Martelella mediterranea DSM 17316: one gene and its partner. The protein of the gene in region 1 interacts with the protein of each later gene in a pairwise test. Links are inferred from orthologs where the notes say so. Each region holds a gene or a part of one and is shown on either strand. Other genes may lie near its edges. The genes, in order: Mame_RS04430 and Mame_RS12390.

What was found.
Region 2: the proteins of Mame_RS04430 (region 1) and Mame_RS12390 interact in binary tests that used the Escherichia coli proteins (3 or more experiments, as listed by UniProt). The link is inferred for Martelella mediterranea DSM 17316 from one-to-one orthologs.

Annotation. Positions count from the first base shown.
Region 1 is NZ_CP020330.1:961,404-970,396, forward strand. What follows is about bases 6,136-8,993. They hold Mame_RS04430 (biosynthetic peptidoglycan transglycosylase), read left to right. Parts: upstream 6,136-7,130; coding sequence 7,131-7,856; downstream 7,857-8,993. Other genes in these bases: Mame_RS04425 (polyprenyl synthetase family protein), read right to left, coding at 6,136-6,994; Mame_RS04435 (glutathione S-transferase family protein), read left to right, coding at 7,926-8,573; rpmF (50S ribosomal protein L32), read left to right, coding at 8,741-8,926. Outside these bases: Mame_RS04400 (transglutaminase-like cysteine peptidase), read left to right, coding at 1-140; Mame_RS04405 (NAD-dependent deacylase), read left to right, coding at 186-896; iron exporter MbfA, read left to right, coding at 963-1,946; rocF (arginase), read right to left, coding at 1,986-2,909; Mame_RS04420 (diguanylate cyclase), read left to right, coding at 3,096-6,056; more of Mame_RS04425, read right to left, coding at 6,086-6,135. UniProt on the Escherichia coli protein: Peptidoglycan polymerase that catalyzes glycan chain elongation from lipid-linked precursors. May play a role in peptidoglycan assembly during cell division in collaboration with other cell division proteins.
Region 2 is NZ_CP020330.1:2,660,460-2,665,371, forward strand. The notes cover bases 1-3,000. They hold Mame_RS12390 (peptidoglycan D,D-transpeptidase FtsI family protein), read left to right. Parts: upstream 1-615; coding sequence 616-2,385; downstream 2,386-3,000. Other genes in these bases: rsmH (16S rRNA (cytosine(1402)-N(4))-methyltransferase RsmH), read left to right, coding at 1-242; ftsL (cell division protein FtsL), read left to right, coding at 242-619; Mame_RS12395 (UDP-N-acetylmuramoyl-L-alanyl-D-glutamate--2,6-diaminopimelate ligase), read left to right, coding at 2,431-3,000. Also shown: more of Mame_RS12395, read left to right, coding at 3,001-3,894; Mame_RS12400 (UDP-N-acetylmuramoyl-tripeptide--D-alanyl-D-alanine ligase), read left to right, coding at 3,891-4,912. UniProt on the Escherichia coli protein: Essential cell division protein that catalyzes cross-linking of the peptidoglycan cell wall at the division septum. Required for localization of FtsN.

The DNA of each region.
Region 1 (8,993 bases):
TCCTCGACAATCTGAACGACGATGTGCTGGCCTGGTCGGATACGCCTTACACCTTCCTCAAGCGTCAGGCGTCCTTCGACAGCGGTCGCTGGGTCAAGGTCGAAACCGGAACCGATCTGCCGGTCGCCTCGTTGCGTTGACATCAGCCTCAGGCCAGGCGCCTGGGCCCGAGACAGGCGTGACACATGAAGATTGACACATCCTCCCCGATCGTTGTGCTGACCGGCGCCGGCATTTCTGCGGAATCGGGCCTTGCGACATTCCGCGATCAGGGCGGGCTCTGGGAGGGGCACAGCATCGAGGATGTCGCGACCCCTGAGGGTTTCCATAAAAACCCTGACCTGGTGTTCGATTTCTACAATATGCGCCGCCGCGAGGCCGCGAAGGCCAAGCCGAACGCCGCTCACAATGCGCTTGCCGCACTGGAAAACGCCTGGGACGGCGATTTCCTGCTGATCACCCAGAATGTCGACGACCTGCACGAACGGGCCGGCTCCAAGAGGATGTTGCACATGCATGGCCGGCTCGATTCCGCGCTGTGCTATGAATGCGGCAGCCACCAGCACTGGGAGGGCGATCTCGACCGGGACTGCTTCTGTTCAAGCTGCAGCCGCCCCTCGCTGCGCCCCGATATCGTCTGGTTCGGCGAAATGCCCTATGATATGGACGCGATCGAGGTCGCTTTGGAAAAGGCGGCCCTGTTCGTGGCGATCGGCACGTCCGGCACGGTCTATCCCGCCGCCGGCTTCGTGGCGGGGGCTGCGGCCGCCGGCGCGCATACGGTCGAGATCAATCTCGAAGCAACCGGCAACAGCCTGTTCGGCGAATGCCGGACCGGTTCGGCCTCGACGGCCGTTCCAGACTTTGTCGCGACGCTTCTCGGCAAGAAACCCTGATTACCCGTTTGACCTTTGACGAATTCGGATTTAGAATTATTCTAAACTATAACCGGAATCAGTCCCATGGTCCTGCCCCTTTTTGGTCGCGCCAAGCGCGACTTCTCCTCCCTGCGCGAAGCTGAGATACTGGCGCTTGCGATTTCCTCCGAGGAGGACGATGCGCGCATCTACAAGGCCTATGCCGCTCACCTGCGCGGCGAGTACCCCGACAGCGCGCGGATTTTCGATGACATGGCCGAGGTTGAGGACAGTCACCGGCGCATGCTGATCGACATGTTCAAGCGCCGCTTCGGCGATGACATACCGCTGGTCCGGCGCGAGCATGTGCGCGGCTTCATCGAGCGCCGCCCCGACTGGCTGATGAAGACGCTGTCGCTGGACAAGATCCGCCGCCAGTCGGTGCTGATGGAGGAACAGGCCCAGCGCTTCTACCGCGCCGCCATGAACGAGGTTTCCGACGCCGATACCCGCAAGCTGCTCGGCGATCTCGCCATGGCCGAGGAGGCGCATGAGGAGCTCGCCGAGACGCTGACCGAGAAACACGCGCCGGAAGGCGTGCGCGACGAGGAGGCCGCCAAGGAGCACCGCCAGTTCCTGCTGACCTGGGTGCAGCCGGGCCTTGCCGGGCTGATGGACGGCTCGGTCTCGACGCTGGCGCCGATCTTCGCCGCCGCCTTCGCCACGCAGGATACCTGGCAGACCTTCCTGATCGGCCTGTCGGCCGCCGTCGGCGCCGGCATTTCCATGGGCTTCACCGAGGCGGCCCATGACGACGGCAAGCTTTCGGGCCGCGGCTCGCCGATCAAGCGCGGCATCGCCTCCGGCGTGATGACCATGCTCGGCGGGCTCGGCCACGCGCTGCCCTATCTGATTCCGGACTTCTGGACCGCGACGATCATCGCCATTGTCGTCGTGTTCTTCGAGCTCTGGGCGATCGCCTTCATCCAGAACAAATATATGGAAACTCCGTTCATGCGCGCCGCCTTCCAGGTCGTGCTGGGCGGCGGCCTGGTGCTGGCGGCCGGCATGATCATCGGCAGCGGCTGAGGGGGGCCGCCCGGCTTGGCCTTTGTGTTGCGGGCGGCTTCAGCCGTAGCTGCGGGTCGGGCGGTCCATGACGCGCCTGCCGAACAGGCTGGCGGTCAGGTCCGTCATCAGGATCGCCGCCTTGCCGCGCTCATCGAGGAACGGGTTGAGCTCGACCAGATCGAGGCTGGTCACGAGCCCGCTGTCATGCAGTATTTCCATCACCAGATGCGCCTCGCGGAAGGTTGCCCCGCCCGGCACGGTGGTGCCGACCCCCGGCGCGACCGTCGGGTCGAGGAAATCGACGTCGAAGCTCACATGCAGCATGCCGTTTTCGGCCTCGACCTTTTCCAGGAATGCCGTCAGCAACCCGGCAATGCCGTTTTCGTCGATGGCGCGCATGTCATGCACCGTAACGCCCGCGCCGCGGATCGTCGCGCGTTCGGCCGGATCGACGCTGCGGATGCCGATCATGCAGACATTTTTCGGATCGACCGGAGCGGCGAGCGGCGGAAACACGCCTTCGAAACCCGGCTGGCCGGTGAAATAGGCGGCCGGCGTGCCGTGCAGATTGCCGCTGTCGGTGGTCTCGAGCGTGTGGAAATCCGTGTGTGCGTCGAGCCACAGCACGAAAAGCGGTCGGCCCTCTTCCTGCGCCCGCCGCGCAACGCCGGCAACGCTTGCCGCCGCCATCACGTGATCGCCGCCCATGAAGATCGGCAGGCCATCCGCGGAAATTTCGAACGCCTTGTCGACCAGCGCGTCGAGCCAGGACACGGTCTCGCTCAAGGCCTTGAGCTTGGCGTTGGGATGGGAGACGGCGCGTTCGGCGGCGGGCGTCAGATCGCCGAGATCGCGCACGGTATGGCCGAGCCCCCTCAGCGCCTCGGCCAGGCCCGCGGCTCTCAACCCGTTGGGCCCCATATTGCAGCCCTTGCGCCCCGAGCCGCACTCGACCGGCACGCCCAGCAAGATACAGTCCATGTCATTCTCCACAGCCCTGCCGAAGAATCGGGCATCCGGCGCATGCAAACACGAATGATCGTAAAAGAGAACCGTCACAACGCCATGAATTACAGGAGCCATGCGTCAGCAGGAATATCGATCCGGGCCGGTTCTGTGCTATTTGATGTCGAAAGGAAACGGCGAGGCATGAATTGAGAAGGCAGCATGGATGAAATCTGTTTGAGCGACGCCCGGCAATCGGCCGGCCGTTTTTTCCAGAAGATGACCAAGCCGGTCTTCGCCTTCATCCTGCTGATCACCTCCCTTGCCGCCAGTCCGCTTGCGGCCGAACCGGTCGACCTGACCGATGAGGAGCGGGCCTATATCGCCGCTTACCGCGTGGCGACCATCGGGCTCGTGGCCGACAACGAGCCGTATTCCTTCTACCTCAATGGCAAGATCATGGGCTGGTCGGTGGACGTGCTGGACGCGATCTCCGCAATGACCGGTCTCGATTTCGCGGTCCGGCTGGGTTCGTGGCCGGAAATCTACGGCCAGTTCCGCCAGGGCGGGCTGGACGTGATCGCCGACATCTCCTTCACCGAGGAGCGGGACCCGTTCATTCTCTTCACCGAACCCTACCACCTGCGTCGCACGATATTGTTCGAAAATGTCGACCGCCCGCTCGGCGATCTCGCCGACACGGAGGCGCTGAAAGCGCGGCGGATCGGCGTGATCCGCGACATCTACTATGCCAACGCGCTCAAGGATGCCGGATTCCAGCTCCAGGAATATGCGACCTATCGCGACCTGATGGCGGCGGTCGCCTTCGGCTGGGTGGACGGCGCGCTCGCCGCGGAGTTGACCGGGAATTTCTTCATCCGCGAGAATGGTTTCACCAATGTGGCGGCCGCCGGCGCGCTGCCGTTGACAGCGGTGTCACTGGAAGACTTCCGCCTCGGCGTTCTCGATCAGGCCGGCGATGCCGCGCTTCTGTCGTCGATCCTGCAGAAGGCCGTGCTGGCGTTGCCGCCCGAAACCCTGGACGAGATCACCGACCGCTGGCTGAGCTACCGCACGGGGCGCACCAGCAATGGCGGCCTGCTGCGGCTGCTGCCGGAGGAACAGGCCTTCATCGAGGAAGCGCCGACGCTCTCGATCGGCTTCATCATCGATTACCAGCCCTTCAGCTATCTCGAGAACGGTCGCGGCCAGGGTCTTGCCGTCGATCTTGCCCAGTATATCAGCGCCAGCACGGGCCTCTCGTTCGAGCCGGTCTATGACAACTGGGCGAAATTGCTGCAGCGCTTCAAATCCGGCGACCTCGATATTATCACCAATATCTCCCACACCGAGGAACGCAGCGAATTCACGCTGTTTTCCGACGAATACCACCGCATCCCCAATGCGGTATTCGTGCGCTCCGGCTTCGGCCCCTATCGCGACATCGCCGATCTCGACGGCAAGCGGATCGGGATCGGCCGCGACATCTATTACGCCGATGCGGTTTCGGCGCGGTTTGACGACGTGCGCCAGTTCGATGGCCAGGAAGCGCTGATCCACGCGCTGGCCGACGGCGAGATCGACGCCGCCATCGCTTCGCTGAGCAATGGCAATTCCATCATCCGCCGCGACGGGTTGATCAATATCCAGATCGGCGGCGAGTTCCTGATGGACGGGGTCGAGCGCGAGGACCTGCGCTTCGGCGTCTCGCCGAAATATCCCTATCTCGAAAGCATCATCGACCGTTCGCTCGCCTCGATCCCGCTCGCGCGCTGGCAGGAGATGGAAAACCGCTGGCTCGGTCCGCCGCTGGCCGGGATCGATCGCCGCCGCGCCGTGCTCGATGAAGACGAACGCGATTATCTGCATGACAGAGGGCCGCTCAGGGTCTGCGTCGATCCGCGATCGCCGCCTTATACCATGATCGAACGCGACGGCGATTTCACCGGAGCGATTGCCGATATCCTTGCGCTTCTGGGTGAGAACGGCGAGTTTTCCTGGCAGATTCAGCCGGTGCCGCTCACCTCCGACAGCGAGCGTGAGGCCGCCCTTGCCGGCTGCGACGTGCTGCCATTCGTCGCCAATGCCGATTTCGCCGGAAGCGACTACGATCTGACGCCCTCCTATCTCGAAATGGCGCTTGCCGTCGCAAGTCGGCTGCAGGCGCCGTTCGTGGAAAGCATGCGCGACCTTGAAGGACAGCGTGTCGGGGTGGTGTCGCGCCACGCGCCGCTGACGATGCTGAAGGCGCGCTATCCCGATGTCGCGATCGTGGCGCTGGACGGTGAAGGCGCCGGGCTCGATGCCGTGCTGGGCGGCGAACTGGACGCGGTCGTCGGCCCGCTCGACACGCTCGTCTATCTGATCGCCGCCAGGAACACCAACGACATCAAGATCTCCGGCCGAATCTCCGAGAACGTCCAGGTGGTCGCAGCCACGACGGCGGCCGAGCCCATGCTCGGCGATATTTTCGAAAAGCTGATCGCCACGCTCGATCCCGTCGAGGTCGACCGGATTCTCAACCGCCAGAAGCTGGCGCCGTTCAAGCGCGCGATCGACTACCGGCTGTTGTTCGCCACCGCGGCGCTGATCGCCGTCGTGTTCCTCGTTTTCCTGTACTGGGTCCGCAAGTTGCGACTGCTCAACAGGGCGCTGAACACGGCCAATGACCTGCTGCAACAGTCCTCCATCACCGATGGGTTGACCGGGCTCTACAACCGAACCCATTTCATCGCGCGCGCCGAAGTCGCCTTTGAACAATGCCGGCGCGACGGCGAGCGCTTTACTCTCACCATGCTCGACGTCGACCATTTCAAGCCGATCAACGACCGGATGGGCCACGTCTTCGGCGATGCCTGTCTGGAACATCTCGCCGCGGTCTTCCGGTCCCACTTCCAGAGAGCGGACGACATGGTCGCGCGTTACGGCGGAGAGGAGTTCATCGCCTATCACATCGCGGGCGGACCGGAGGAAATCCGCGCTTTCCTCGAGGATTTGCGCGCCAAAGTGGAGGCGAGCCCGGTGCGCCATCACGATTACGTCCAGCCGCTGACGGTGAGTATAGGATTTTATTCCGCCGTTCCCGGTGAACACGACACGCTCGATCGCTTCATCGCCGAAGCCGACCAGCGGCTCTACGACGCCAAGGAGGCCGGGCGCAACCGCGTCATCGGCAACGACTGAGCGCGACCTTCATCCGACACGCGCAGACCTCAGTTCTCGCGCGAGGCCACGAAGCGGGCTGCGGCGATCAGCGTTGCCGCCCGCGCACCGAAGGGGCTAAGCAGGGCCTCGGCCTCCGCGACCAGTTCCGTCAGCCGGCGCTCGGCCCAGGCCGGGCCGTGGAGCGACACCAGCGTGCCCTTGCCGCGCCCGGCATCCTTGCCGGTCGCCTTGCCCATGGTTTCGGCATCGGCTCTGAGATCGAGGAGATCGTCGGCAAGCTGGAAGGCGAGGCCGATCACCGCGCCGAACCGGGCAAGCCGGGCGCGCGCGTCCGCCCCGGCGCCGGCAATGATCGCACCGGCCTCCGCTCCAAACCGGATCAGCGCGCCGGTCTTCATCGCCTGTAGCGTCACGATGCCGGCCTCGTCCGGCGGGGTCTTCTCCGCCGCCAGATCAAGCGCCTGACCGCCCGCCATGCCGCCAATGCCCGCCGCCCGCGACAGCGCGCTGACAAGCGCAAGGCGGGCTACGGGATCGAGCCCGGTCGCATCGTCGGCGATGATATCGAAGGCGAGCGTCAGCAGGCTGTCGCCGGCGAGAATCGCGGCGGCCTCGTCAAAGGCCGTGTGCACGGTCGGTCGTCCCCGGCGCAGATCGTCGTCATCCATGGCCGGCAGGTCGTCATGGATCAGCGAATAGCAGTGGATGCATTCCAGCGCAGCCGCCACCCTGAGCGCCGCATCCGCCGGCCCGCCGAGAAGCCGCGTTGTCTCGATCACCAGAAACGGGCGGAAACGCTTGCCGCCGTTCAGCACGCCGTGGCGGATCGCCGCCATCAGCGTTTCCGGCCGCGCCGTTTCGCCTTCAAGCGGTTCGGGGCCGAGCAGTCGGTCGAGGCAGGCTTCGACGTCCTTGCGGGCGCTTTCGAGGCGGGTGGTGAATTCGGTCTCTGACATGGGGCCATGTCTTGGCATGAGGGCGCGCGGCGTTCAAGCGGTTTCGCGCGCGCTCTCATGCAGGGACGGCAACGGCTTTTCTTGGCGTCGGCATCACGCTATGGAAGGGGCGGATTTCACGAAAGCTGATATATCGATGCGCGACGACGACATGCCGGAAGACGATGAGGATGAGGCTCCCCGCCGGTCGCTGTTTCGCCGCCTGATCCGCTATGGCGTGATCGCAATCATCGTGATCGTGCTTTTGCCGTATCTGCTGCTGCCGCTCTACCGGCCGTCCTTCGTCCATCCGGTTTCGGTGCCGATGATGGCCCGGCTTTTTACCGGCTACGACCGGCAATGGGTGCCGTTCGACGAGATCGCGCCGGTGCTGGTGCAATCGGTGATGATGTCGGAGGACGGGCAGTTCTGCAATCACGACGGCATCGACTGGGGCGAGTACAAGGCCGTGGTCGAGGATGCGCTGGCGGGCAAGGCCGTGCGCGGGGCGAGCACGATACCGATGCAGACGGTGAAAAACCTCTATCTCTGGAACAGCCGCTCCTATCTGCGCAAGGCGCTGGAACTGCCGCTGGCGATCTCCGCCGACATCGTCTGGCCGAAGAAGCGGATCATGGAAATCTATCTCAACATCGCGCAATGGGGGCCGGAAACCTTCGGTATCGAGGCGGCGGCGCGCGAACAGTTCGGAGTGTCCGCCGCGGACCTGACGGCGCGGCAGGCCGCACTGCTCGCCGTCTCGCTGCCCGATCCGGTGGGCCGGCAGGCCGCGGCCCCAAGCCGACATATGCAGAACCTCGCCGCCAGGGTGGAGCGGCTGGCCGGGCGCTCGGGCGCCTATATCACCTGCCTTTATGACTGACATTCGACATTGTTGTTGGCGCGGGGCGGGGAAATGCGGTTAACTCCCGCGCAAACGGAAGGGTGAAGCATGAGCGATCTGACGCTTTATATCGGCAACAAGAAATATTCCTCATGGTCGCTCAGGCCCTGGCTGGCGATGGAGGCCGCCGGCATTCCGTTCAAGGAAGTACTGATCCCGTTCGATTTTCCCGCCGGCAATCCGCGCTTCCGCGAGGTCTCGCCCGTGGGTCAGGTGCCGGTATTGCATCACGGCAAATTCCGGGTCTGGGAATCGCTCGCGATCATCGAATATGTCGCCGAGCTTTACCCCGAGGCCCAGCTCTGGCCCGCAGACAGGATCGAACGGGCGGCGGCGCGGGCGGTCTCGGCGGAAATGCATGCGGGCTTCCGGGCGCTGCGCGGGGCTTGCCCGATGAATTTCGGCCGCAAGCCCGCCCCACTTGCCGTCGATGACGCCGTCCGGGCCGATGTCCGGCGCATCGAGACGCTGTGGGCCGACGCGCTGGAGGCCTCCGGCGGGCCGTTCCTGTTCGGCAGCTTTTCGGCGGCCGATGCGATGTATGCACCGGTCGTCAACCGCTTCGAGGTCTATGAACTCACCGACAATCCGACGTCGCTCGCCTATATGACCGCGATCAGAAGCGTGCCGGCTTTCCAGCGCTGGCGCGACGGTGCGCTGGCCGAAAGCTGGGTGGTTCCGGAAGACGAAGTCTGAGCCCGGTCTCCGCCCGGCTTCCCAATGAGTCAAAAAAATGCCAAGGGGACTGGTCAAACTCCGGATTGCCCTGTATAAGCGCGCCAAATTTCAAGAATTCCAAGGGCGATCTTGCGGTGGTTTCACCCGCCGATGATTGCGCCTTGCGCCCCAAGTGGAGTAGTCCAATGGCTGTACCGAAAAGAAAAACGACCCCGTCCAAGCGCGGTATGCGCCGTGCTGCCGACGCTCTCAAGGCTCCGACCTATGTCGAAGACAAGAATTCCGGCGAACTGCGCCGTCCGCACCATATCGATCTGAAGACCGGCATGTATCGCGGCCGCCAGGTTCTGACGCCGAAGGAAAGCGCCTGATCCATCAGGCAGCGTTTCCGCTGAAATTGAAAAAGCCGTCCCAAAGGGACGGCTTTTTTGTTGCGGC
Region 2 (4,912 bases), 1.7 Mb from region 1 along the record:
CGCGCCTCGGCAAGGCTGGCGGTTCGCGCCACCTGCCGGAAGTCGCGCCGGCGCCCGCTCTTTTCGATCAGCCGGGCAAGGCCATGATTGCGGCGAGCGAGGCAGAGGCCGCGGAAAACCCGCGGGCGCGCTCGGCCAAGCTCCGCGCTGCGATCCGCACATCCGCGCCTGCGCCTGAAACCGGGCTCGATGCCTTCGGCCTTCCGTCCCTTGCCGATATTTCCCGCCTTGGAGGCGCCTGATGCTTCGTCCGCTCGATCTCATCCTTATTCTGGTCATGGTCGCGACCGCGACGGTCACCTACACGATCAAATACAGCGTCGAGGCGACCTATGACGAGGTTCGCGCGCTCGACGACCAGATCGCGCTGGAGCAGAACAATATCGATCTCCTGAAGGCCGACGAGGCGCTGCTGACGCAGCCCGCCCGCATGGCGCGGCTTGCCGAATTCTTCGCCGCCGAGCTCGACCTGCACCCGGCCGAACCGGAGCAGATCGCAACGCTCGACCAGCTTCCCCCCATCAAAGCCGAGCCCGTCGAAGAGGATCTGCCGCCGCTGATGGCTGGCGACGCCCCCGACGGCACGGATATCGTCATAACCGGATCGGTGACACCATGATCAAGCTCCCCGGCATCCTCAAACTGAAGCCCAAGCTGAAGCCCATGCTGAAGCCCAAGACGCGTCGTGCTGCGAAGGCCACGGAAGATGCAGCGCGGCCCGACGTGTTCCAGGGCACGGCCAAGAAACGGGTCAATCTTGCGCGCAGCCGCGTCGGCTTTGTCACCTTCGCCTTTGTCGCCGTCTATGCCGTGATCGGCGGGCGGCTGGTGCACTATTCGCTGGCCAAGGATGATGGCGCGGTTGCCCGCGCGGCGATGCCGCTGACGCTGGCGCGCCGCCCGGATATCGTCGACCGCAACGGCGCGGTGCTTGCGACCGATGTCCGGATGATGTCGCTTTATGCCGACCCCTCGATGATCACCAGCGCCGACGACGTTCTCGACGCGCTGCTGCCGATCTTCCCCGATCTCGATGCCAAGCGCGCCTACCGGCTGCTAAACTCCAAGGGCGAATTCGTCTGGCTGAAGCGCCAGATCACGCCCAAGCAGCAGAGCCAGGTTCTGGCCGCCGGCGTGCCCGGCGTCGGCTTCCGCCCGGAAGTGCATCGCTTCTATCCCGGCGGTCCGCAGGCGGCACATATTCTCGGCCTTGTCGATATCGACAATCGCGGCCTGTCCGGCATCGAGCGCTATATGGACAGGACCGACGGGATTTCCGGTCTGATGGGCCTCGGCCTCTCCGGCGCGATGGACCTGAAGCCGTTCGAGACCTCGATCGACCTGCGCGTCCAGAGCATCCTGCGCGACGTTCTGGTGGAAGGCGTCAACAAGTTCCACGCCATCGGCGCGACCGGAACCGTTCTCGACGTCAACACCGGCGAGATCATTGCGCTTGCATCGGTGCCCGATTTCGATCCGAACAACCCGCCGCCGGCGACCGATCCGCGCATGCTGAACGACGCGATCACCGGCGTCTACGAAATGGGCTCGACGTTCAAGGCTTTCACGCTGGCGATGGGGCTGGAATCCGGCAAGTTCAACATGAACAGCCTCGTGGACGCAAAGACGCCGCTGATCTTTGGCCGCTCGCGCATCCGCGACGACCATGCCCAGAACCGGATACTCACCTATCCGGAGGTCTTTACCTATTCCTCCAATATCGCCGCATCGCGCATCGCCGCCGCCGTCGGTCCCGATTACCAGCGCACCTTCCTGGAAAATCTCGGTCTGCTCGACAAGATGGACACCGAGATCGGCGGCGCGGGAACGCCCCAGCGGCCGCAGAAATGGGGCGGGGTCTTCTCCGCGACCGTCTCCTTCGGCCAGGGCGTGACCACGACCTCACTGCAGACGGCGGCCGCCGCGGCGGCGCTCGTCAATGGCGGCAAGCTTCTGACGCCGACCTTCCTGCCGCGCAGCCGGGAGGAGGCCGACCGGATCGCCAAGCACGTGGTTTCCAAGGAAACCAGCGACAAGATGCGTTATCTCCTGCGGCTGAACGGCACGGACGGCTCGGGGCGGAACGGCCAGGTGCCGGGCTATCGCGTTGGCGGCAAGACCGGCACGTCGGAGAAGATTATCGATGGGAAATATTCGAAAGATCGCAACTTCAACGCTTTTCTTGCCGCATTTCCCATGGACAACCCGCAATATGTCGTCCTCGTGACGATTGACGATGCCAAGAAGGTCGAGGGGGTCCCCGGTCGTACGGCCGCCTGGAACGCCGGGCCGATGAATGGCGAGATCATTCGCCGGACGGCGCCCATCCTCGGCGTTGATCCCGATTTCGGCGCGGAAGGGGCAGCCCTCCTCGCTTCCTACTGATGCCATGCCATCCGGCCCGCCGGGTGCAGAACAGAGACTGACACGATGAAACTGAGCGCTCTCGCCGGAACGGCCTTTCCCGAACTGAATGCGGCGCTTGCCGGCAGCTCCGGTGCGCTCGACATAACCTCCCTGACCGCCGACAGCCGCAAGGCCGAGCCCGGCGCGCTGTTCGTGGCGATTGCCGGCAGCAAGGCGGATGGCGCGGCCTTCATCGATGATGCCGCCCAGCGCGGCGCGGTCGCCGCCATCAGCGCTTCCCCGCACGAGGGTTCGCGCATACCGGTGCTGACCGTCGACAATCCGCGCGCCTTTCTGGCGATCGCCGCTGCCCGTTTCTACGACGCGCAGCCGGAAACCATGGTGGCCGTCACCGGCACGGCCGGCAAGACCTCCGTCGCCTCCTTCACCCGCCAGATCTGGGCCCAAGCCGGCCTTGCCGCCGCCATGATCGGCACCACCGGCGTGACCGCCCCCGGCCGCACCGAATATGGTTCGCTGACCACGCCCGATCCGGTGGCGCTTCACGCATTGCTTGCCGAGCTTGCCCGCGACGGCGTCACCCATGGCGCGATGGAAGCCTCCAGCCACGGGCTCGATCAGTACCGGCTCGACGGCGTTCGGCTTTCGGCCGGGGCGTTCACCAATCTCGGCCGCGACCACATGGATTATCATCCGACCGTAGAGCATTATTTCGCGGCCAAGATGCAGCTTTTCGAGCGGGTGCTGCCGACCGGTTCGCCGGCGGTGATCAACGCCGATGACGAATGGTCGGATCGCGCGATCGCAGCGGCGGAAGGTGCAGGCCAGCGCGTTCTCACCGTCGGCCGCAAGGGCAAATTTCTGGCGCTGAAGCGCGTCGAGCAGAAGCGCGACAGCCAGTTTGCCGAAATCCTGCACGACGGCACGATCCACGAGGTCCGGCTGCCGCTAGCGGGCGAGTTCCAGATCTCCAATGCACTGGTCGCCGCCGGTCTTGCGATTGCGACCGGCGTTGATGCCCGAACCGCGTTTCTGGCGCTGGAAAAGGTGGAGGGTGCTGCCGGCCGGCTTCAGCTTGCCGGCAAGGCCGAAAACGGCGCGCTCGCCTATATCGATTACGCCCACAAGCCCGATGCGCTGGAAAAGGTGCTCACCGCCGTGCGGCCGTTCACCACCGGCCGGGTCATCGTGGTCTTCGGCTGCGGCGGCGATCGCGATCGAGGCAAGCGCCCGATCATGGGCGAGATTGCCACCCGGCTTGCCGATATCGTGATCGTCACCGACGACAATCCGCGCTCCGAGGTTCCTGCGGAAATCCGCTCGGAAATCCTGGCTGCGGCCCCCGGCGCTAAAGAGATCGGCGACCGCGCCGAGGCGATCGCCCATGCCGTCGGCCTTTTGCAGACGGGTGATACACTGATCGTAGCCGGCAAGGGCCACGAGGAAGGGCAGACGGCGGGCGGCGTGACCCGCCCCTTCTCCGACCTTGCCGAAGTCAAGAAGGCATTGGAGGGCCACGCATCGTGAGTTTGCTTTGGACATCAGCCGAAATGGTCGAGGCCATGGACGGGCGTCCCGTGGGCGAACTGCCGGAAGGCGTTACGGGCATTTCCATTGACAGCCGCACGATCTCCCATGGCGAGGCATTTTTCGCCATCGCCGGCGACCGGGTGGATGGCCACAAATTCGCAGGCCTTGCCGCCAAGAACGGCGCGACGCTCCTGGTCGTCTCCGAGGCCAAGCTGCCGGCGCTAGGCCGGCTGACCTGCGGCATGATCGTCGTTGACGATGTGCTGGAGGCGATGGGCCGGCTGGCGATGGCCGCGAGGGCGCGCACGGACGCGCGCATCATCGCCGTCACCGGTTCGGTCGGCAAGACCAGCACGAAGGAAATGCTTGCCACCGGGCTGAAGGCCTCCGGTAAGGTTCATGCGGCCGTCGCCTCGTTCAACAACCACTGGGGCGTGCCGCTGACGCTTGCGCGCATGCCGGCCGATACCGAGTTCGGCGTGTTCGAGATCGGCATGAACCATTCCGGCGAGATCCGGCCGCTGACGAAAATGGTGCGCCCGCATGTGGCGGTGATCACCACGGTCGCGCCGGTCCATATCGGCAATTTTTCCGGCATCAAGGAAATCGTCGCCGCCAAGGCCGAAATTTTGGAAGGCCTGGAGCCTGAGGGCGCGGCGATCCTCAACCGCGACATTGATGCCTTCGATACGCTGGCGCGGGTCGCCCGGCGCTATGGTGCCCGCGTCGTTTCCTTTGGCGAGCATGCCAAGGCCGACTATCGGCTGCTCGAATACCGCACCGTCAGCGACAGGAAGAACGAGCGGGGCCATGTTCTGGCGGCGCTCGGGACCGAGGAGCCGACCGCCTTCAACCTCGGCCTGCCGGGCCAGCATATGGCCGAAAACGCGCTTGCCGCCCTTGCCGCGATCGCCGAGGCCGGCGGCGATGTCCATGCCGCGCTCGGCGCGTTCGAGACCGTCGAGCAGATGAAGGGCAGGGGGCGGCGTCAGCGTCTGCGCGCGCCGGACGGCGT